Regions from separate parts of the Delftia sp. WY8 genome, predicted to be linked through region 1. Evidence: riboswitches for the same ligand, from Rfam matches in the RefSeq annotation. Region 1 holds a riboswitch; the other holds the start of a gene.
The links. Region 1 has a riboswitch for cobalamin ahead of G4D77_RS21010 (TonB-dependent receptor). Riboswitches for the same ligand answer to the same signal wherever they lie in the genome.
Positions count from the first base shown of each region.

Region 2: linked by a shared signal. The riboswitch ahead of G4D77_RS30685 (TonB-dependent receptor) and the one ahead of G4D77_RS21010 (TonB-dependent receptor) in region 1 are both predicted to bind cobalamin.

Region 1 covers NZ_CP049795.1:4,554,278-4,561,224, reverse strand. The annotation lists gene G4D77_RS21030 (LLM class flavin-dependent oxidoreductase) at 1-12, opposite strand, end outside; gene G4D77_RS21025 (ABC transporter ATP-binding protein) at 17-784, opposite strand; gene G4D77_RS21020 (FecCD family ABC transporter permease) at 781-1,803, opposite strand; gene G4D77_RS21015 (ABC transporter substrate-binding protein) at 1,800-2,741, opposite strand; gene G4D77_RS21010 (TonB-dependent receptor) at 2,752-4,983, opposite strand; cobalamin riboswitch at 5,113-5,396, opposite strand; gene G4D77_RS21005 (CHAD domain-containing protein) at 5,435-6,316, opposite strand; gene G4D77_RS21000 (YbaK/prolyl-tRNA synthetase associated domain-containing protein) at 6,386-6,877, opposite strand.
Region 2 covers NZ_CP049795.1:6,703,496-6,710,442, forward strand. The annotation lists gene G4D77_RS30660 (hypothetical protein) at 1-225, opposite strand, end outside; gene G4D77_RS30665 (hypothetical protein) at 374-1,195, opposite strand; gene G4D77_RS30670 (2OG-Fe(II) oxygenase) at 1,401-2,132, shown strand; gene alkB (DNA oxidative demethylase AlkB) at 2,160-2,810, shown strand; gene G4D77_RS30680 (2OG-Fe(II) oxygenase) at 2,825-3,499, shown strand; cobalamin riboswitch at 3,512-3,830, shown strand; gene G4D77_RS30685 (TonB-dependent receptor) at 3,952-6,078, shown strand; gene G4D77_RS30690 (ABC transporter substrate-binding protein) at 6,078-6,947, shown strand, end outside.

The DNA.
Region 1 (6,947 bases):
ATCGATGCGCATGGGTTCAGTTCTCCTGTTTCAGCCGCGCGCGCAGCAAGGTTTGCGGAGGTGCGTCGATGCGCTCGAAATCCACGCCGAACACGGCATCCAGCCCCGGCGCATGCAGCAGCTCGGCAGGGGCTCCATCGAGCGCAATGCGCCCCTGGTCCAGCACGATGACGCGCCCGAAGTGCGCCAGCGCCAGGTCCAGGTCATGCATGACCACCAGCACCAGCCGCTCGCGCCCACGCTGCGCCAGCGCCTGCACCAGGGCCAGGCGGTGGCGCACGTCCAGCGCGGCGCCGGGCTCGTCGGCCAGCAGCACGGGCGGGTCGGTGGCCAGCACGGTGGCCAGCAGGGCACGCGCCTGCTCGCCGCCCGACAGCGTGGACCAGCGCCTGCGCGCGAAATCCTGCAGCCCGGCGCTCGCAATGGCCGCCTCGACATCACCCCTGCCCGCCAGCCGCATGTGCATGAGCTCGGCCAGCGTCAGGTCCCAGTGCGGCGCAAAGCGCTGGGGCATGTAGCCCACGCGGCGTGCGCGCTCGGCCACGGGCAGGGTTGCAATGTCTTGCCCGTCCAGCAGCACGCTGCCGGATGCAGGCGCCTGCAGCCCCGCCAGCAGGGACAGCAGGCTGGACTTGCCCGCGCCATTGGGCCCCACCAGGGCCACGGCGCCGCAGGCGGGCAGCTGCAGCGAGACGGCGTCCAGCACGCTGCGGCCACGATGGCGCAGCGTGAGGGACCGGGCCTGCAGGCGTGGCACGGCGTCGTCCATGGCTTGATCGTTCATGCGGACCTCAGCCTGCGCGCCAGCAGCACGATGAAGAAGGGCCCGCCCGCCACGGCCGTGACCAGGCCCAGCGGGATCTCGGCCGGCGGCAGCACGCTGCGCGCAATGGCATCGGCCAGCGTGACGATGATGGCGCCCGTGAGCGCCGACGCCGGCAGGGCCGCGCGGTGCAGCGGTCCCGCCATCCAGCGCGCGATGTGCGGCGCAGCCAGGCCCACGAAGGCCACCAGCCCGCCATAGGCCACGGCCACGGCCACCACCAGCGAGCCGGCCAGCACGGCCAGCGGCGTGAAGCGCGCCACATCCAGGCCGAAGCCCTGGGCCGCATCCTGCTCCAGGCCCAGCAGGTCCAGCCCGCGCGCCAGCGCCATGGCCCCGGCCAGGCAGGCCAGGGAGGCACCGGCCAGCAGGCCCAGGCCGCTCCAGGACGGCGTCTGTATGCCGCCCAGCACCCAGCTGAGCACCACCTGCAGGCTCACCGTCTCATCGGACAGCGCCAGCATCAGGAACGAGCGCAGCGCGCCCAGCACGGCCGCCAGCGCCACGCCGGCCAGCAGCATGCCGGCCGCATCGGTGGCACCGGCCACGCGCGAGACGGCCAGCACCAGCACGGTCGAGCCCCAGGCACCCGCAAAGGCCAGCACGGGCAGCGTCCATGCCTGGGACAGGCCGAACAATAGATGCATGGGAACCAGCAGGGCGACAGTCGCCCCCAGCGCCGCGCCGCCCGAGGCGCCCAGCAGATAGGGCTCGGCCAGCGGATTGCGGAACACGCCCTGGAAGATGGCGCCCGACAGGCCCAGCAGCGCGCCCACCAGGGCGGCTGCCAGCACGCGCGGCACGCGCCACTGCAGCAGCAGCCGGCTGCGCAGGCTGTCTTCGCCGCCCAGCGCGGCCAGCAGGTCGGCCGGGCTGGCCCACTGGTGGCCCGCGCAGGCGGCGATCAGCAGGCTGGCCAGCAGCAGCAGGACCGCACCGACCCAGGGGCGCCACGCAGGTGGATGTGAAAGGGAATTCATGCGGCCTCCCCGGCCCAGGCCGCAGGGTGCAGCCAGCGCGAGAGCTTTTCCACGCCGCCAAAGGTGCGCGGCCCGGGAATCAGGAACTCGGCACGCGCCACCGTGGTGGCCCGGCCGCCGCGCACGGCGCGCAGGTCGCGCCAGCCGCGCTGGCCGATCAGGTCCTGCATGGCCTCCTGCGTGCCTGCGAACAGCAGCACGTCGGGGTCGGCGGCCAGCACGGCCTCGGGCGAGACCTGGGGCACGGTGCCCAGGCCGTCCAGCGCGAACGCGGCGCCCGCGCGCACCATGGCCTCGCCGGTATAGGTGCCAGGGCGTGCCGCCAGCAGCATGCCGTTGCCCAGCCGGCCCGTGACCATGAGGGCGCGCGGCCGGGGCTGGCCGGCCACCTGCCGGTCCACGCGCAGCAGCCGCGCTTCCTGCGCCAGGGCCAGCACCTGGCCGCGCGCCTGCACGCCCGTGGCGCGGGCCACCAGGCGCAGGTTGTCCATCACCTCGGCCAGCGAGCGGCTGAGCAGCACCATCACCGGCACGCCGATGCGCTCCATGGGATCGACCAGCTGGTGCGCCGCCTGGCGCGCGGGCGTGACGATGACCAGGTCCGGCTGGCGCGCCACCACGGCGTCCACCGAGAACCCCAGCCGCCCGCCCACCTTGGGAATGCGCTCCACGCCCGGTGGAAAGCGCGTGAAATCCTCCACGCCCACCACGCGGTCCAGCAGGCCCAGCGCGGCCACAAGCTCGGTGTTGGAGGCAAAGATGGAGACGATGCGCTGCGGCGGCGCGGCAATCTCCACGCGCCGGCCCAGCGCATCCTGCAGCACCACCGGACCGCCTGCAGCGACGGTGTCGGCCCAGGCCGCGGGCAGGCCGCAGCCCAGGGCCGCCGCCGCGCCCTGGCGCAACAACTGGCGGCGCGTGGTGCTGGATTGCCTCATGCCATGGTCCTCAAAACTCTGCTTGCAGGCCGACCATGAGTTCGCGCCCGGCCATCGACGTTCCGCAGCCGCCGTTCTGGTACGCCGGGTTGGCGATGCAGGGCGCGCGGTCCAGCGCGATGAAGATGGGATGGCGGTTCAGGTCGAACAGGTTGTTGACGGCTGCGAACAGCTTGACGCCGCGCGACACGCGGTAGTCGGCACGCAGGTTCCAGATGGTGAAGGCGCCCTTGCGGTGGATGAAGGTGCTGCTGGGCTCGCCCTGCGGGATGAGCAGCGCCTCTTCCGTGTCGTACCACATGGGACCGCGCAGCAGCGTGGACAGCTGCAGGCTCCAGTCGCCCTGCAGGCGCCCGCTGCCCTGGCCGTAGCGCACGCCGGCCGAGGCCTCGTAGCGGTACATGCGCTGCACCTTGTCGGTATTGGCCGACGCTGGCGATCCCTTGTCCCGCATGCTGAAGTGGTAGTAGCCGCCAGCCCAGGCCTTGAGCTGGTGGCCCGTCAGGTTCAGCGCCCGCGCCAGGTCCATGTCGGCCTGCATTTCCAGGCCGCGCGCCACGATGTCGGCCGCGTTGTTGGCGTAGTCCGAGGTGTTGGTCGTGGCCCCGCGCGAGACGGTGATGATGCGGTCGCTGATGGTGTTCTGGAACAGGGCCGCATCCACGCGCCAGCCGGGCTGCTGCAGCGCGGCGCCGACCTCGATCTGGCGGCTGGTCTCGGGCTTGAGGTTGGGGTTGCCGAAGGTGCGGCCACCGCCGACGGCCGTGAAGTCCGAAGCCAGCTCCGTGGCCGTGGGAGCGCGGAAACCCGTGGAGGCCGCAGCGCGCAGCGTGAGCCGGTCCGTGGCCTTCCAGGTGGCGCCGGCCGACCAAGTGTGGTTGTCGTAGTCGCGCGTGCTGGCCTGGGCCAGGGCGAGATTGGGCGTATCGTCGAAACGCGTCGTGCCCCAGGTCTTGCGCAGGCCGGCACGCAGCGTGAGGCGATCGTCGAACAGGGTCTGCGCGTCCTCGACGTACAGCGCGTGCACCTGCTCGGTCTGGTTGTTGTCATAGGGCGCAACCTGGCCCGCCGGGCCGCCCGGCATGGCCACGCGCAGGCGGTCGGAGCGCAGCTTGCTGCGCTCCCAGTCGAAGCCCATCAGCAGGTCATTGGTCTGGCTGACACGCAGGCGCGGCTGAAAGCGCAGGCCCGTGGCGTCCAGCTGGCGGTGGTTGTAGTCGCGCGCCGTGCCGGGCACGGCGCTGTTGCCCGAGCGGATCACGGGCGATGCCCAGTTGAACTCATCGGTATCGACCAGGCTGTAGAGGTGGGTCGTCCAGCTCAGGCGCTGGCCGGGCAGTGCGCCTTCGTAGGTCAGGTCCAGCGAGCGGTTGCTGCGGTTGTCGCGGCTGTAGATGTTGGCGCCCGATCCGCGAAAGCCCGCGTTGTAGATGCCGTCCGTGCGCAGCTGCAGCTCCACGCGGTGCAGCTCGTGCAGCTGCCAGCCCAGGGCGCCGCTGGCGCCGCGCCGCTTCCAGCCCGTGTTCTCCATGCGCGTGCCGCCGTCGCCCGACTCGTAGTCGCCGCGCCCGCCTGCGCTCACGCCGAAGTACCAGTCGAAGCGGTCATTGGCGCCGGCCGTCTGCGCATCGGTGCGCCACAGGTCCCACGAGCCGGCCTGGACCTGGGCGCGCGTGCCAGGCGCCGTCGCTCCCGTCTTCATGATGATGTTGACCACCCCGCCCATGGCCTGGCTGCCGTAGATCACCGAGGACGGGCCGCGCACGATCTCGATGCGCTCCACATCCGAGGGGCTGAGCTTGGACAGGTTGGCCGTGCCCGCGCGCCGGCCGTTGACCAGCACCAGCACCTGGCTGCGGAAGTCGCGCCCCTGGCCGTCGGTGGAGGCGCCGCGCAGGTTCATCGAGGTCTGGGCCGCCGTCCATTCGCTGAGAAAGCCCACGGCGTTCTCGGCCAGCAGGTCGGTGACCGAGCGCGCGCTGGAGCGCTCTATGGCCTCGCGGTCGATGGTCTGCGTGGTGCTCGCGATGCGGCTGCGCGCCTCGGGCCGCGCCGTGGCGGTCACGAAGACGGCGTCCAGCGCATCGTCGGCGGATGCACCGGCTTTGCCGGCCGCCGGTTCCTGTGCGGCGCCGGCCGCCGCGGCGCAGCAGGCCAGCACGGCCGCAGCGGTGGCCGGGCGCAGGAAGGGAGGAAGGGGAAAGGGGCCGGAACAATCGGCGGCCAAAGAAGCGAAGCGCATGCGTTGAATCCAACTGCCCCAGTCACCCGTGGGGCCTATCGTCTGAACCACGCCGCACGGCGCGCACGCCGGAGCCGGCCACGCCAGCGCAGGCTGGGGCCGGACCGGACAGGCGCACTCCCGCGGCGTCCGAAAGCAATGCAGAAGGCCGGTATCCGGGCTTGCGGAACGCTGCGGCGCGCAGGGTGGGCGCGCTGCAGCAGGCATCCCCGCCTTCCCATGTCCGTCCAGACACAGTGGCTTGCGGCGCGCAACCGGTGGGTGGCGCGCCAGCGTGGGGAGTTGTATTCCGCTGACCGTTGCGGGGGCAGCGCAGGCATTGCGAGCGGCCACCTCGATGGCATCGCGCACCTGCTTCCCGTTGAACCCCTGGCCGGTGAACGGCATGAGGCACCTTCAGCAACAGCGCACCGCCACGGCCCAGGGGCTGCGGCGGTGCGCCAGCGGCGGATTATCGCCCAGCCCAGAAGCCCGGCACCCGGGCCAGCGCCCGCAGCGCGCGGCGGCTGCTGCGCGCGCTGGTGGCCAGGCGGGCCTGCAGGTAGCCGGCGGCGAACCAGGCGCGCGGGTCGCGCGCGGCCTCGGCATGGAAATGCTCGGCCGCCACGGCCATGTCGTTGTGCAGGCCCAGCGCGTCCTGGGCGGGCACCAGCGCCTCGGCAAAGCGCCGGCCCTTTTTGCCGGGCCACATTCCGGGCGCGAATTCCCGTGCAAAGTCCGCCAGATAGCGCAGGCGCTTGAGCCGCTTGCGCACGCGGTGCTGCTGCGACAGCGGCAGGCGGTCGAAGTGCCGGCCGTCGCGCAGCACCTGGCGGTGCAGGCGCGCCAGCCGCCGTGCCAGGTACTTGCGCGTGCCTGCGGCGGACAGGTGGGCAAAACGGGCCGATGGCTCTGCCTGCGGCGCCTGCGCCAGCGCCTGGATCTCGGCCAGCGCGTGCAGGAACGGCGGCTCGCGCACGGCAGCGGCTGCATCCGCCTGCACGGCCTGCGGCGCCTGCCAGTCGCACAGGGGCGCATGGGCGGCCTGCAGCAGCGGGCGCACCACATCGGCCAGCGTATCGGCATCGCGCAGCGTGCCCAACTGCGCAAAGGCCTGGGCCAGGGGGTCATCCCATTCGGCGCGCATGCCGGGCGCCAGCCCCGCGCACTCACGCAGCACGGTGCGCAGGCGCCGCAGGGCCACGCGCAGCTGGTGAATGGTCTCGGCATCGCTGCCACCGCCCTCCAAGACCGCCAGATGCGACTGCACCTGGGCCAGGGCAGCAGCCAGCGCCGCACGCACAAAGCCGGCCGCATCGGGCCGGTCAGGGTGCTGCTTCGCAGGGGTGGACATGGTCAGGCAAGGAGATGTGGACGTTGCCGACGATTGTGGGCGCAGCCCCGCGCCAGGGTCAATCCATGGTCAATCGGCGCCCTCCCCGCTCAGGCTGTGCAGCGCGGGCCGGGCAATGCGCACATAGTCGGCCGAGTCCAGCACGATGGAGCGGTCCAGCCGGCCCGCATTGAAGGCGATCTCGGCAAAGCGCTCCACCAGTGCCGGGTCCACCACCAGGCGCACCTGCGGGTTGAAGGAGAACGGCGGCACCGATCCCATCACGCAGCCGGTGGCGGCCTGGGCCTCCTCTGGCGAGGCCAGCGTGGCCTTGCGCACGCCCACGGCCTGGGCCAGGCGCTTGAAGTCCAGCTTACGGTCGCCGGGCAGCACGGCCAGGAACAGCTGGGGATCGCCCGCACCGGACGCATCGCGGCTCTTGCAGAGCATGGCCTTGGCACCCTGGCCGGGTGCCGTGCCCCGGATTTCGGCGACGAGGTCGGAGCGGCCCTCGGCAGGGTGCTCGATCACGCGAAAGCGCGCGTCCTGGGATTGCAGCAGGTGAACAAGGGTGTCGAACATGGCAGGGAGCACAAGAAACGGACAAGAAGGCAGGTCGCCTGAGTTTTGACATTTTGTCCAATTCAAAACA
Region 2 (6,947 bases), 2.1 Mb from region 1:
CCGCAGATACTGGGCGCAGGCGGCCAGCCGGTCGCGCGAGCGCGGATTGGGCAGGGAAACCCCATTCCTCCAGTTGTTGACGGCTTCCCGGCTCAGCCCGATCTCGGTGGCCACCCCCGAAGCGCTGGCACGGATGCGGCGCATGTACAGACCCAGAAGATGGCCGAAATCCTCGTGAACGCCTGCTGCCACGGCGGGGCCCTGCTCGATTGCGGTGGGCTGCATCAGCGTTGGCCCTGCTCAAAAAGACGGCGCCTGATGGCGCATGTCCATCCTGCCGTGACGACGGTCGGTATCCACATCCTGTTCACCCTCTCCTGGGACTTTGCCGGATCTTGTGCAATTTGTTTCATTCTGCCGAGCGCGGATTGTCTCAGGATGCCGGGTCGCTGCCGCCCTGCCCCGCGAACTCCCGCCGCGCACTGGCCATCCGGTACAGCGGCAGCACGACCGCCAGTACCAATCCCAGGGCCAGCCAGAGCCACAGGCCCTTGCCTCTGAAAGCCAGGGCGGCAACGACGGTGAAGGCGACGGCCTCGCACAGTCCGCGAAAGCCGGCCCGCAGCATGAACAGGCCCGCGATGCCGTCCACCGGCGACACGCCGCTCTTGCGCAGGCTGGCCATGGTCTCCAGCAGGGCCTGCACGGACTCCTGGGCCTGGCGATCGCGCTCCTGGTCACGCTCGCGCAGTTGCCTGATGGCCATGGGCTGGGCGGGATTGCTGAGTGAGGTGCCATCGTTGCCCTCTTCCTGCCCCGGGCGCGGATAGACCTCTGCGTCGGGATCGACCAGCACCTGGCGCTCCGGGTAGCGGGCCAGCCAGGCATGGTGGCTGACCCATTGGCCGGCATCGAAGTGATAGCGCTCGCTCTCTCCCACCTGGTCGTAGAAGACATGCAGCACCGCCGCCTGCAGGCCGTGCTGGAACAAGGTCTCCAGCAGCCGCCAGGGCATGCCGGCCGTGGTGCGGGTGTCGAAGCCCAGCTCCAGATGCTGGGGATGGCCCAGGGCGCTGGCATTGGCCCAGTCGTCATCCCACAGCGCGGATCGGTCCAGGGCGGGGTCCAGCTCATGGATCCAGCGCTCGGCCTGCTCCCAGGACTGCCGGGCCAGGTACTGGCAGATCAGTTGCACGCGGCGCAGCTGCAGGGGCGTATCGAAGAACAGATAGAGGTGATGGACGTTGCTGGACATGGCGGGCCTGAGGCGTTTGCAGGAATGCCGCGATTGTTCAATTGCAGCTGCCAGCCGGCCCTCCCAGGCCTGTCCAGCACGCGGCTGGCAGGCGCTGCCGCCGGTTGACATTCTGTCCACTGCAAGAAGCGGGATGCAGGCGCTGCGGCGGCGCCCTAGACTGCGGCAATTGCCCACAGCGCCCATGCCGCCAACCGCGCCCGCCATGCACAACCTCCGTCTTTTCGACAACGAAGCTTGCGAATCCGCCCCGCCCTGCCAATGGACGCAGATGGAGCACCAGCTCGACGAGCACGGCTGTGCCCGGCTGCCCGGCCTGCTGGACGCGCAGCAATGCCGTGACCTGGCGGCCCTCTACACCAGGGAAGACGGTTTTCGCTCCCGCATCGTCATGGCCCGCCACGGTTTCGGGCGTGGCGAATACCGGTATTTCGACTACCCCTTGCCACCTCTGCTGCAGCGGCTGCGCGAACAGCTGTATTCCCGCCTGGTGCCGGTGGCCAACCGCTGGAACCAGCGCATGGGGCTGGATGTGCGCTATCCGGACCGGCTGCAGGACTTCCTGGCGCGCTGCCACGCGCACGGCCAGTTGCGGCCCACGCCGCTGATCCTCCAATACGGCGAGGGCGACTACAACTGCCTGCACCAGGATGTCTATGGAGAGCATGTGTTTCCGCTGCAGGTGGTGTTGCTGCTGTCGCGGCCGGGGCAGGACTTTGCGGGCGGGGAATTCGTCATCACCCAGGCCGATGGCGACAGGCAACGGGCCGATGTGATGGCGCTGGACCAGGGCGATGCGCTGGTCCTGGCCGTGCGCCACCGGCCCGTGCCGGGGCGGCGCTCAGGCTACCGCCGCGCGGCCATGCGCCATGGCGTCAGCCGCGTCCGAAGCGGCCATCACCATACCGTGGGGCTGATCTTTCATGACGCACTCTGATATGACGCACTTTGATGGACGGCCGGTATGAGCACGCTGGATCTTTTTGCCGATGAACCTCCCATGGGCATCGAACCCATTGGTCCCCAGTCCGTGGTGCTGCGCGGCCATGCCCTGCCCCATGCGGCGCCACTGCTGGCTGCGGTGGACAGCGTCATGGCCCAGGCGCCGCTGCGCCATCTGGTCACGCCGGGCGGCTTCACCATGTCGGTGGCCATGACCAACTGCGGCGCGCTGGGCTGGACCAGCGACCGGCGCGGCTACCGCTACAGCGCCATCGACCCGGTCAGCGGCCAGTCCTGGCCCGCCATGCCGGCCGTGTTTGCGCAGCTGGCGGGCGAAGCGGCCGCCGCTGCGGGTTTCGAGGGCTTCGCGCCCGATGCCTGCCTGATCAACCAGTACCTGCCCGGCAGCCGCCTGTCCCTGCACCAGGACCGCGACGAGCGTGACCTGGACGCGCCCATCGTCTCGGTGTCACTGGGCATGCCGGCCACATTTCTGTTTGGAGGGCTTGCGGGCGCGGACAAGACGGCCAGGGTGTTGTTGCAGCATGGCGACGTGGTGGTCTGGGGCGGCGTGGATCGGCTGCGCCACCACGGCGTGTTGCCGCTCAAGGACCAGCCTCACCTGCTGCTGGGAGGGCGGCGCATCAATCTCACGTTTCGCAAGGCGGGTTGAATGGAGGGTTCGACATGGATGGGCCGAACAGCAGTGATCGCTTCGCTGGGCTGGACTGGGGCCGCATTGCCACCCAGCTCGATGCAGAGGGCCATTGCCTGCTGCCACGGCTGCTGAATGCGGATGAAAGCCGCGCCCTGGCCGGCGAGGCGGCCATGCGCAATGGCCTGCCGCCCTCCCTCTACACATGGCGCCCGGTGCTGTACCGGCACCTGCTTGCCATTGCCAATCGCTGGCGTGCCCAAATGGACATGCAGCCTGCCCTGCCCGCCTCGTTCGAGGCCTTCGGGCAGCTGGGCCACCAGCGCGGCCAGATGCATCCGCAGTCGCACCTGCTGCATGTGGCGCAGGCGGGCCATGCGCCGCTGCGCTCATACAGCGAAGGTGCGGCGGTGTTCCCGCTGCAGCTGGTGCTGCTGCTGTCCCGGCCGGGCCAGGATTTCGAGGGCGGCGAATTCGTGATGACCGAGCAGCGCCCGCGCATGCAATCGCGCCCCATGGTGCTGCCGCTGGGCCTGGGGGATGCGGCCATCATCGCCACGGGGCCGCGCCCGGTGCGCGGTGCGGCAGGCTTTTACCGCGTGCATCTGCGGCATGCCATCAGCCGCGTTCACCGTGGCGAGTGGCTGGGTGTGGAGCTGCTGCTGCACGACGCGCCGCAGGCTACCGACGCGGGCCGCTGGCTATAATGCCGCGCCTGCAAAGGCATCCGTGCAACAGGTGTCCACATGCCAGCCATGGGGATGAAACGGGAACAAGGTGACTGCCAGCAAATGCTTTTTGCGCTGCCGGCACAGGCCTTGGCTGCCCCCGCAACGGTAAACAAGTCAAGGCGCTCCACGCCTGTCCCGCCAGTCTCCGCAACCCTGCGGAGGGGCGATGACAGGCTGTCACTGGTTCATGGCGTGGTCTGCAACATGCAGCTTTTCGCGGGTGGATTGGGAAGACGGGGCGCTGGGCGCAAGGCATGTCCTTGCGCCGCTTGTGAGCCCGGAGACCGGCCTGCTGCGTTTCGCGCCCGCTGAGCGGGCGCTTTCTTGACTGTCTGCGGGGTGCGGATGGCAATGTCCTGCACCCTATCCTTGCACGCTGGCTGGAGAGGCGGCAGTGCCTTGCTTTCGCATCAGGCGGTCGAAGACCGATGTTCGAAATGCATTCCTCCCTTTCCTGCGTTCCCAGCACCCGTGCTGCCGATTCCCTTTGCCTTCGGCTGAGCCCGCTGGCCCTGGCCTGCGCCTTCCTGTCCGTTCCTGTGCAGGCACAGACTGTCCTGCCCGAAGTGCAGGTCACCGGCCAGGCCGAACGCATCGGCCAGCAACTGGCCCAGCCTGCGCGCTCGGCCAGCCATACCGGCGTCTCCAACCAGGAAGTGCCTGCCAGCGTGGATGGTGTTTCTGCCGAGCAGATGCAGGAGCGCGGCGACTACGCCCTGGTGGACGCCGTCACGCGCACCGTGGGCCTGACCTCCAGCAGCACGCCGGGCAACGGCGGCCTGTCCTTCAGCAGCCGTGGCTTTGCGGGCGTGAACTCCGTGGGCGTGGCCGAAGACGGCATGGTGCTGGGCGTGGCCGCCGGCACCACGGCCTATCCCGGGGACAGCTGGGGCTACGAGCGCATCGACGTGCTGCGCGGCCCGGCCTCGCTGATGTATGGCAGCGGCACCATGGGCGCCACGGTCAACGCCATCCGCAAGCAGCCCAGCCGCACCAGCTCGGCCGAGGTGCTGCTGGGCGCGGGCACGGACGACACGCTGCGCCTGGGCCTGGGCGTGACCGGCGCCCTGGGCGCCTATGCCAGCTACCGCATCGACAGCTACACCGCGCGCAGCGCGGGCGAGCGCGACCTGGACCAGTCGCGCAACGGCAAGTTCATGAGCACGCTGCGCTTGGAGCCCACGAGCGACCTGCAGATCGACCTGATTGCCGACCGCAGCGTGCAAAAGCCCAGCCGCTACTGGGGCACGCCGGGCCTGGACGGCAAGGTGGTGGAGTCCCTGCGCGACCGCAACTACAACGCCGAAGACAGCGTGCTGCGCTATGCCGACGAGCGCCTGCGCGCCAAGGTGCAATGGAAGGCCAATGACTGGCTGACGGTGCGCAACGAGCTGTACCACGTGCAGTCGGACCGCCACTGGCGCAACATCGAGGCCTACGCGCTCAACCCCGCCACCTGGACCGTGGGCCGCTCCGACTACCTGGAAATCCTGCACGACCTGGAGCAGACCGGCAATCGCCTGGGCCTGAACCTGGACCGGGGATCGCACAAGATCGCCATGGGATGGGAGGCCGCACGCATCAACCTGCGGCTGTCCAACAACTCGCCCTACGGCGGCTCGTCCACGGTCTCGGCCTGGGACCCCGTGCATGGCAGCTGGGCCAGCCCCGATGTCACCAAGGCCAAGACCGAAACCGGCGTGACCCAGCATGCGCTGTACCTGGAGGATGCCTGGCGCATCAGCAACCGCTGGCTGGCCATGGCCGGACTGCGCCGCGATGTCTACAGCTTTGCCAGCCACTCGCTGGTGGGCGGCACGGATTTCAACAAGACGCTGGCCGCCACCTCCTGGCGCCTGGGCCTGACCTATGAGCTGGCGCGCAACACCCAGGTCTATGGGCAGATCAGCTCGGGACACGATCCCGTCAACAGCTTGGTGTCGCTGAACCTGGCCAACACGGCTTACAAGCTGAGCAAGGGCCGCCAGGCCGAGATCGGCATCAAGCAACAGGTGGCCGGCGGGCGCGGCGAGTGGACGCTGGCCGTGTTCGACATCAAGAAGGACAACATCATCACGCGCGACCCCGACCGGCCGGCCATCTCCATCCAGGGCGGCAGCCAGTCCTCGCGCGGGGCCGAGGTCACCGCCACCTTCCAGGCCACGCCCGCCCTGCGCGTGGAGGGCAATCTGTCCTATGTGGATGCCCAGTTCGACAAGCTCATCGAGGCCGGCGGCAACCGCGCCGGCAACCGCCCGCAGAACGTGGCCAAGACCTCGGCCAACCTCTGGGGCCACTACCGCGTGGGCGCCTGGCAGGCCTCGCTGGGCCTGCGCTACGTGGGTGACCGCTTTGGCAACAACGCCAATACCGTGAACCTGCCCGCCTACACCGTGGCCGACGCCGCGCTGAGCTGGCAGGTGGACCCTCGCACCACCCTGAGCCTGATCGGCCGCAACCTGGCCGACAGGGTCTATGTGGGATCGAGCTACGGCAGCCAGTTCCTGGTCGGGCAAGGCCGCCGCTTCGAGATCGCGGCCCATATCCGGTTCTGATGGCCATGGCGCGCTCCAAAAGCCTCCACGGCCTGTGCGCTGGCGCCCTGGCGACCACCCTGCTGCTGGCCGGCTGCTCGCGCAGCGATTCCGGCACCACCAGTGAACTGCCGGCACCGGCTGCCGCACCGCAGGCGGCCGTGACCGTCAATGTCTGCGGCAGACCCGTGACTTACGCCAACGCACCGCTGCGCGCCGTGACCCATGACGTGAACATCACCGAGATGTTTCTCTTTCTGGGCCTGGGCGATCGGCTGGTGGGCTACAGCGGTATCACGCAGGCCAAGCAGATCGACCCGGCCTTCCAGGCCCAGCTGGCCCGCGTGCCGCGGCTGGCGGAGCGCGAGATGAACCTGGAGGCCATCCTGGGCGCCTCGGCAGATTTCGTATTCGGCGGCTGGAGCTACGGTTTTCGCCAAGGCCAGGTCACGCCCGAGGTGCTGCAGCGCCACGGCATTGCCTCGTACGTGCTGTCCGAATCGTGCATCCGCGTGGGGCCGCGCAGCCAGGTGGCGCTGGAAGACGGCCTGACCGACCTGCGCAACCTGGGCCGCATCTTCCGCATCGACGCCCATGCCGAGCAACTGGCGCAGGGGCTGGAGCGCGACCTGAAGGACCTGCGCGAGCGCATGCAGGGCGTGCGGCAGCGGCCTTCGGTCTTCGTCTACGACAGCGGCCAGGACATCCCCGTGACCGTGGGCCGCTACGGCATGCCGCAGGCCATGATCGAGGAAGCGGGCGGGCGCAACATCTTCGACGACATTCCCAGCAACTGGCCCGCAGGCAACTGGGAGGACGTGGTGCAGCGCAACCCGCAGTGGATCGTCATCATCGACTACGGCCAGCCCCATGCCCAGGGCAAGATCGAC